DNA from 3 places in the Modestobacter sp. L9-4 genome. Region 2 is predicted to be linked to each of the others. Evidence: riboswitches for the same ligand, from Rfam matches in the RefSeq annotation. Region 2 holds a riboswitch; each other region holds the start of a gene.

Region 1 (2,253 bases), 1.1 Mb from region 2:
CCCGCACCGGGCTGTTCGGTGGCAACTCCAACTGGCGCGGGCCGGTGTGGTTCCCGGTCAACGTGCTGCTGGCCGACAAGCTGCGCACCCTGGGCAGGCACTACGGCGACACGTTCACCATCGAGATCCCCACCGGCTCGGGCAACCGCTGCACGCTGGTCGACGCCGCGGACCTCATCGACGCCAGCCTCACCCGGCTGTTCCGCCCGGTCGACGGCAAGCGCCCGGCCGACGGCGACCGCATCGAGTCCAGCGACTCCCCGCTGTGGCGCGAGCACCCGACGTTCAGCGAGTTCTTCGACGGCGACACCGGCGAGGGCCTGGGCGCCACCCACCAGACCGGCTGGACGGCGCTGGTCGCGCACCTGCTCAACCCGCGGCTCCCACCCGACCCCCGCTGGGCCGGCTGACCGGCTGATGGAGTCCCAGCGCTGCAGAAAGCGAGCGTTGGGACTCCATCAGCGGGGGTCAGGCGATGCGGCGGGCGGAGTTGAAGCCCCACATCCGGTCGACGCTGGCGATGCGGACGACGTCACCGGTCGTCGGCGCGTGCACCATCTTGCCGTCGCCGATGTAGATGCCCACGTGGCCGACCGGGTTGTAGAAGAACACCAGGTCACCGGGGCGCAGGTCGGCCTTGGAGACGGGCGTGCCCACGGTCGCCTGCGCCCGTGAGGTGCGCGGCTCCGAGATGCCGGCCGCCCGCGCGGCGTACTGGACGAGGCCGGAGCAGTCGAAGCCCCGCGGGCTGGACCCGCCCCAGGCGTAGGGGGTGCCCTGCTGGGCGAGTGCGGTGTCGACGATCTTCTGGGCGGCCCAGTTCGGTGCGACGACGTGGCTGGGGGCCGACACCGCGGGGGCGCCGCCCGGAGCCGAGGCCTGGGCGGCGACGGGGGTGAGCATGAGGCCCGCGCCGGTGAGCAGGGCGAGAGCCGCTGCCCGGGTGGAGCGACGGGACGTGGCAGTGCGCATGGTCGTCACGGACGACGTTTCTCCTGGTTCTCCGCAACCGCCTACCGAGTTAGCTGACGGGTTCGGGCGGGGAACTCGCCCGGCGCGGCGGCACACGTGTGCCGGTCGCGCTTCACCCCAGAACTGCGATGGGTCCCCGGCCCGGGCTCGCGGCCGCCGGTGCTGCGCGGCCGTCCGCCCGGTTCGGCGGTCCCCGCCGGCTCGTCGCCGTGATCGGCGACAGGTGGAACACAGCGGGTTCCCGGAACGTATGGCGGACTCCCGGTGATCGCATGGGCACGCGCAGCGTCGTGAGGGGCTCCGCCACGCCGACCGACGGACGACTCGCCGGAGCTGACCTGGGTGGCTCCGCGGCGAGCGGTGTCCCGAGCACGAAGACGCCTTGTCGTCCCGCTGCGCGCGTTGCCGACACAGCGTGACCGGCCGGACACCCCGACGGCCCGAGGCGGGCGACGCGCGGTCGGCTGCGCCGGCTGCTCCCGGTCGCCTCCGGCAGTTTCGTGGCGTGGACCACAGAAAGTCCTTGACGACGAGCATGACCGGGGTCATAGTCCTCAGACATCTGAGCAACACATCAGAGGGGTTGGGACATGCCGAAAGTGGCCGTGCTGCACACGAGCTTCGTCTTCGTGACCGTCGAGCCGGTGATCACCGACCTGATCGGGGAGTTGATCCCGGACGCCGAGATCCTGCACTTCGTCGACTCCGACGTGCTGGCCACGGTGGTCCGGGAGCAGGGCATCTCGGAGAGTTCCGAGGCGCGGATGGTGCACCTGGCACAGGCGGCCGAGGCCGCGGGCGCCGACGTCATCTTCAGCGCCTGCTCGTCCCTGGGGCCCACGCTGGACGCCGCTCAGCGCGCCGTCGGGGTGCCGGTCGTGAAGATCGACCAGGCGATGGCCCGGGAGGCGGCGACCTTCGACCGGATCGGTGTCCTGGCCACCGTCCCGACCACCCTGGGCCCGACCAGCGACCTCATCGCCGCCAGCGCCCGGGAGGCCGGCCGCGACCCGCAGATCGTGCAGCGGCTGTGCCCCGGCGCCTTCGACGTCCTCATGGGCGGCGACCGGGCCGCGCACGACGACATGGTCGCCGAGCAGGCCGCGGCGCTCGCCCGGGAGGTCGACGTGATCGTCCTCGCCCAGGCGTCGATGCGTCGCCTGGTCGGCCGGCTGGAGGAGGAGACCGGGCTGCGTGTGTTCTCCAGCCCGCGCTCCGGTGTCGAGCTGCTGGCTGCCACGGTCCGCGAGACCGTGCGGTGACGGCAGCCGCCCTCCGCCC
Region 2 (2,253 bases):
CGGCCGGGACGACGTACATCCGCTTCACCTCGGCCGCGCCGGGCTCCAGCGCCCGCAGCGCACCGCAGCCGATCGGCGTCCCGTCGTCGTCGCGGGCGACCAGGACGACGGCGACGTCGCCGGCCGACGGGGGCACCCCGGGCTCGCCCTTGCCGTCGTAGCGGATGCGCAGCTCGTCCTGCTGGGCGGTGGCGAGCTGCTGGACGACGGGGTCGTCCCAGGCAGCGGGGGAGAGGCTCGGCACGGGCCCGATCATGGCGGCCCGGGCTGCACCTGCTGCAGCAGCCCCCAGACGAACTGCGCCCGGACGCCGGCCACGTGCACCTCCCAGCGGCTGGCCACCCGGGGGTCGACCTGCACCGCGCCGGGCAGCGCGGCCACGTCGCCGACCGTGTGCTCCCACACCCGCAGGTCACCGGCCGTCGCCGCGGGCAGCGGCGACCCGGCCGCGCGCACCAGCTGCTCGCCGAGCACCGGGCCCCCGGGCAGGGAGACCACCTCCCAGCGCAGCTGCGGCCACAGCGGCAGCGCCCAGCGGCGGACGACGAGGGCCACGTCGCCCCAGAGGCGCTCCTCACACTCCTCGGTCGGACCGAGGACGGCGCTCCGCAGCGACACGCCGCGCGGCCCCGCCGCGGAGTGCTGCAGCGCCTGCCACCGGCGGTGCGCCTCGCGGGCCTCCGCGCGGTCGGCGTCCAGTCGGACGAGCGCGCCGGTGACCAGGTCAGGCCGCGAGTCGGCCATCCGGCGCAGCAGCACGAGGCAGAACTCCCGCCGCCCGAGGCCACGCATCCGGCGAGCCTGTCACGCCCGGTGAGCGTGTCCGTGCACTCGCCAGGAGTTTCTGCACAAATCGGGCCCGACCGTTTGTCATCTCCCCATCACACGCTTACGGTGGGCGACGGTCCGGACGGGCACCTCAGCCCCCTCCCGGGGAGCGACCGCCTGGACCGCCGCCGAACCACAGCGGCCCGTGCAGCACTGCGGGCCAGTGGACCGGGGACCCACCGCAGCACTGGGGTGAAGCTCCACGCGACCCGTACGGGCCGTGCGGAGCCGGGCGTCTTCCCGCCCGAACCCGTCAGCTAACTCGGTAGGCGGCGAGTGGAAGAAAGGAAACACCCGCCTCACATGGCGAGTTCGCTCAGCTCTGCCCGCCGTCGGTCCACGACCGCCGTCCTGATCTCGCTGGCCGCCGCCGGCGTCGTCTCCCTCACCTCCCTTCCCGCGTCGGCCGCGCCCGAAACGCCGGCCAGCTCGCAGGAGGCCGCGGCCCTCGTCGCCGCCCGTGGTCACGACCTCGAGGTCGTCACCGAGCAGTTCAACGACGCCCGTGTGCAGCTGGCCGACCAGCAGGCCGCCGCCGAGCAGGCCGCCGCCAAGGTCGCCGACGCCGACGCCGCGGTGGGCAGTGCCCGCGACAAGGTCACCGAGGTGGCCCGCAGCGCCTACACCGGCGACCGCCTGGACACCCTGCAGGCCATGCTGACCAGCACCTCCGCCGACGAGATGATCGACCGCGTCGGCACGCTGGGCACCATCGCCGACCACAACAACGCGGTCCTCGGCGAGGCCGAGCAGGCCACCCAGGCCGCCGCCCAGGCGAAGGCCGACGCCGACTCCGCCGCTGCCGCCGCGCAGGCGCAGGTCGAGGAGGTCGCCCGCCAGCAGGCCGACCTGCAGTCCCAGATCGACCAGTACAAGGCCGACTTCGACCGGCTCACCGCCGAGGAGCAGGAGCGGGCCCGCAAGCTCGCCGAGGAGCAGGCCGCAGCTGCTGCTGCCGCTGCGGCCCGCGAGGCCGCCGCTGCCGAGGCCGCCCAGGCAGCGCAGGCCGCCCAGGCCGAGCAGGCCTCCAGCGCTGCGCCGGCCACCGCTGCCGCCGCCGAGCGTCAGGCGCCCGCGGCGTCCCGGGCCACCCGGTCCGCCGCCGCCCCGGCAGCCCCGGCCGCCCCGGCGGCTCCCGCCCCGGCCGAGGACGCGGCTCCCGTCGCCGCCAGTGGTGCCGCTGGCACCGCCGTCGCGGCGGCCATGGCCAAGCGCGGCTCGCCCTACGTCTGGGCCGCCGCCGGCCCGAGCTCGTTCGACTGCTCAGGTCTGGTGCAGTACGCCTACGCCGCCGCCGGCGTCTCCCTGCCGCACTCGAGCAAGGCGCAGGCCTCCATGGGCCGCGCGGTCTCCCGCGGCGACCTGCAGCCCGGCGACCTGATCGCCTTCGGCAGCCCCGTCTACCACATCGGCATCTACATCGGG
Region 3 (2,253 bases), 1.3 Mb from region 2:
CAGGAAGCCGTAGTCGGACTCGGGCTCGGCCGGTGCGGTCACGCGCCACCAGCCGGCGTCGTCCCGCTGCATGTCGTGCACCTGCCCGTCGAGGGAGAGGCGGACCCGCTCGGGGAGCGGAGCCCAGACGGAGAACTCGACGGGCTGGGGCATGGAGGACCTCCGGGCGGTGGTGCGGGGGGAGTGGGAGAGCGGATCGATCATGCCCGCCCAGGCGGCTGGCGAACCGTCGCACCCGTCACCCGCCCCGGGACGGCGAACGGCCGGGCACCCCCACGCTGGGGTGCCCGGCCGTTCGTGCCGTGCGGGTCCGGGGCGAGCCCCGGGGTGGATCAGACGGCGAGCAGCTGACCGACGAAGATCAGGTTCGGGTTGCTGACGATGCCGCGGTTCTTGGCGTACAGCGACTGCCAGCTGGTGCCGTTGGCGGCCGCGATCTTGTTCAGGGTGTCGCCCGGCTTCACCGTGTAGTTGCCGGCTGCGGTCGCGGCCGGCGCCTGACGGGTGGAGCGGGTGGCGGCCGTGGTCTCCCGCGCGGCGGCAGCCTTGGCGGCAGCCTTGGGAGCAGCGGCCTTCGGCGCCGGGGCGGCCTTGGGGGCAGCGGCCTTCGGCGCCGGGGCGGCCTTGGGAGCGGCGGCCTTCGGAGCCGGGGCGGCGGCCTGGGGGGCGGCCTTCGGAGCCGGGGCGGCCTTCTGCTCGGCCGGGACGGCGGTGCTGCCGCCGGTCAGGCGCTTGCCGCAGGTCGGCCATGCGCCGACACCCTGGCCGGCGAGGACCTTCTCGGCCACGGCGATCTGCTCACCGGCGGAGGCCTGGTCGGCGCGCGGGGCGTAGGCGGTGCCGCCGTAGGCGGCCCAGGTGCCCTGGTTGAACTGCAGGCCGCCGTAGTAGCCGTTGCCGGTGTTGATGCTCCAGTTGCCGCCGGACTCGCAGGCAGCGACGCCGCTCCAGTCGTGCTCGGCGGCGGATGCCGTCGCCGTCCCGATGCCGACGGTGGCACCGAGGCCGACAGCGGCGGCCCCGACGGTGACCACACCGCCGCGCAGGACGCGACGAGCGAGGGCGTGACGGGGCTGAGAGTGCTTGGACATGCGTGTTCCTCCGATCACCGCCTGCGAGGTGAGCTGTCGGGTTCGGGCGATCGGTGCCCGGCCGCAGATCTGCGGCTTCACCCCGTAGACGCGCGGCGCTGGATGGGCGGCGCGTCGGATGTGGGTCCCCCGCCCCCGTCCGGAAGGGTCTGGTTGAGGTCACCGGCGGACGGGGCTGAGCGGTCCGGTGCCGCGCTCGGCCAGGAAGGCCCGAACGCGAGGACGACGGTAGGTGGACAACTGCCAACTGGCGAGCGGCGTGTCGCGGATCGACGGCGCGTCGCGGCGGAAATGTGACGACATGCGCACCGTCCAACGCCCTCCGAGACCATTTCGTTACGCACTGTCGACAGGTCGACCTGTCGACACACCGGTGGGAACACGGGTTGACACCGGGGTCCGCACCACCGGTCGGGGGTGGGTGCCCGACCGTCCACGACCGGTGGTGCCGCCACCAGGGGGACGTCAGGACGCACACCGGCCCCCTCGACCGGGTGGTCGAGGGGGCCGGTGACGCCCTGTGCCCGGAGGGACCGCAGGACCGTGCGTCAGTCGCGGACGAGCAGCGCCACAGGGAGGGCGGACAGCAGCTCGGACAGCTGCACCCCGGAGGCGTCGGAGACGACCCGGGCGCCGGTCAGCAGGTCCCGCCACGCGCCCGTGGGCAGCGGCAGGGTCGTGTCGCCCCAGCCGGTCTCCGCCAGGTGGGCCGGCAGCCGGGTGGCGACGGTGACGACGCCACCGCGGTCGAAGGCCACCACGTGGTCGGCCGCCGTGCCGCTGGCCGTCACCGGGGCGTACCCGGCGAAGGCCTCCGGGTGGTCACGGCGGTGCCGCAGGGCGCGGGAGACCACCAGCAGCTTGGCCGCACCGGTCTCGTCGACCTCGGGCACCCAGCCGCCGTCCAGCCGGGCGAGCAGCTCGCGGCGCTGGTCGTAGTCGACCGGACGGCGGTTGTCCGGGTCGACCAGGGAGAAGTCCCACAGCTCGGTGCCCTGGTAGACGTCGGGCACCCCGGCGATGGTCAGCTGCAGCAGCTTCTGGGACAGCGAGTTGCTGTACCCCAGCGGTGCGATCCGCTGCACGAACGCGGTGATCTCGGCGTTCGTGGTGGCGTCGTCGAAGGCGGCGTCGACCAGCGCGTGCAGCTGGTCCTCGAACT

The links. Region 2 has a riboswitch for cyclic di-AMP ahead of KUM42_RS08935 (NlpC/P60 family protein). Riboswitches for the same ligand answer to the same signal wherever they lie in the genome.
Region 1: another riboswitch for cyclic di-AMP. It lies ahead of KUM42_RS03910 (C40 family peptidase); the one in region 2 lies ahead of KUM42_RS08935 (NlpC/P60 family protein).
Region 3: another riboswitch for cyclic di-AMP. It lies ahead of KUM42_RS20225 (transglycosylase family protein); the one in region 2 lies ahead of KUM42_RS08935 (NlpC/P60 family protein).

Annotation. Positions count from the first base shown of each region.
Region 1 is NZ_CP077800.1:828,768-831,020, reverse strand. It holds gene KUM42_RS03915 (glucosidase) at 1-410, shown strand, start outside; gene KUM42_RS03910 (C40 family peptidase) at 469-972, opposite strand; cyclic di-AMP (ydaO/yuaA leader) riboswitch at 1,015-1,125, opposite strand; gene KUM42_RS03905 (aspartate/glutamate racemase family protein) at 1,563-2,234, shown strand; gene KUM42_RS03900 (four-carbon acid sugar kinase family protein) at 2,231-2,253, shown strand, end outside.
Region 2 is NZ_CP077800.1:1,897,381-1,899,633, reverse strand. It holds gene KUM42_RS08945 (GNAT family N-acetyltransferase) at 1-244, opposite strand, end outside; gene KUM42_RS08940 (hypothetical protein) at 253-792, opposite strand; cyclic di-AMP (ydaO/yuaA leader) riboswitch at 945-1,115, shown strand; gene KUM42_RS08935 (NlpC/P60 family protein) at 1,132-2,253, shown strand, end outside.
Region 3 is NZ_CP077800.1:590,252-592,504, reverse strand. It holds gene treZ (malto-oligosyltrehalose trehalohydrolase) at 1-153, opposite strand, end outside; gene KUM42_RS20225 (transglycosylase family protein) at 333-1,091, opposite strand; cyclic di-AMP (ydaO/yuaA leader) riboswitch at 1,095-1,256, opposite strand; gene treY (malto-oligosyltrehalose synthase) at 1,640-2,253, opposite strand, start outside.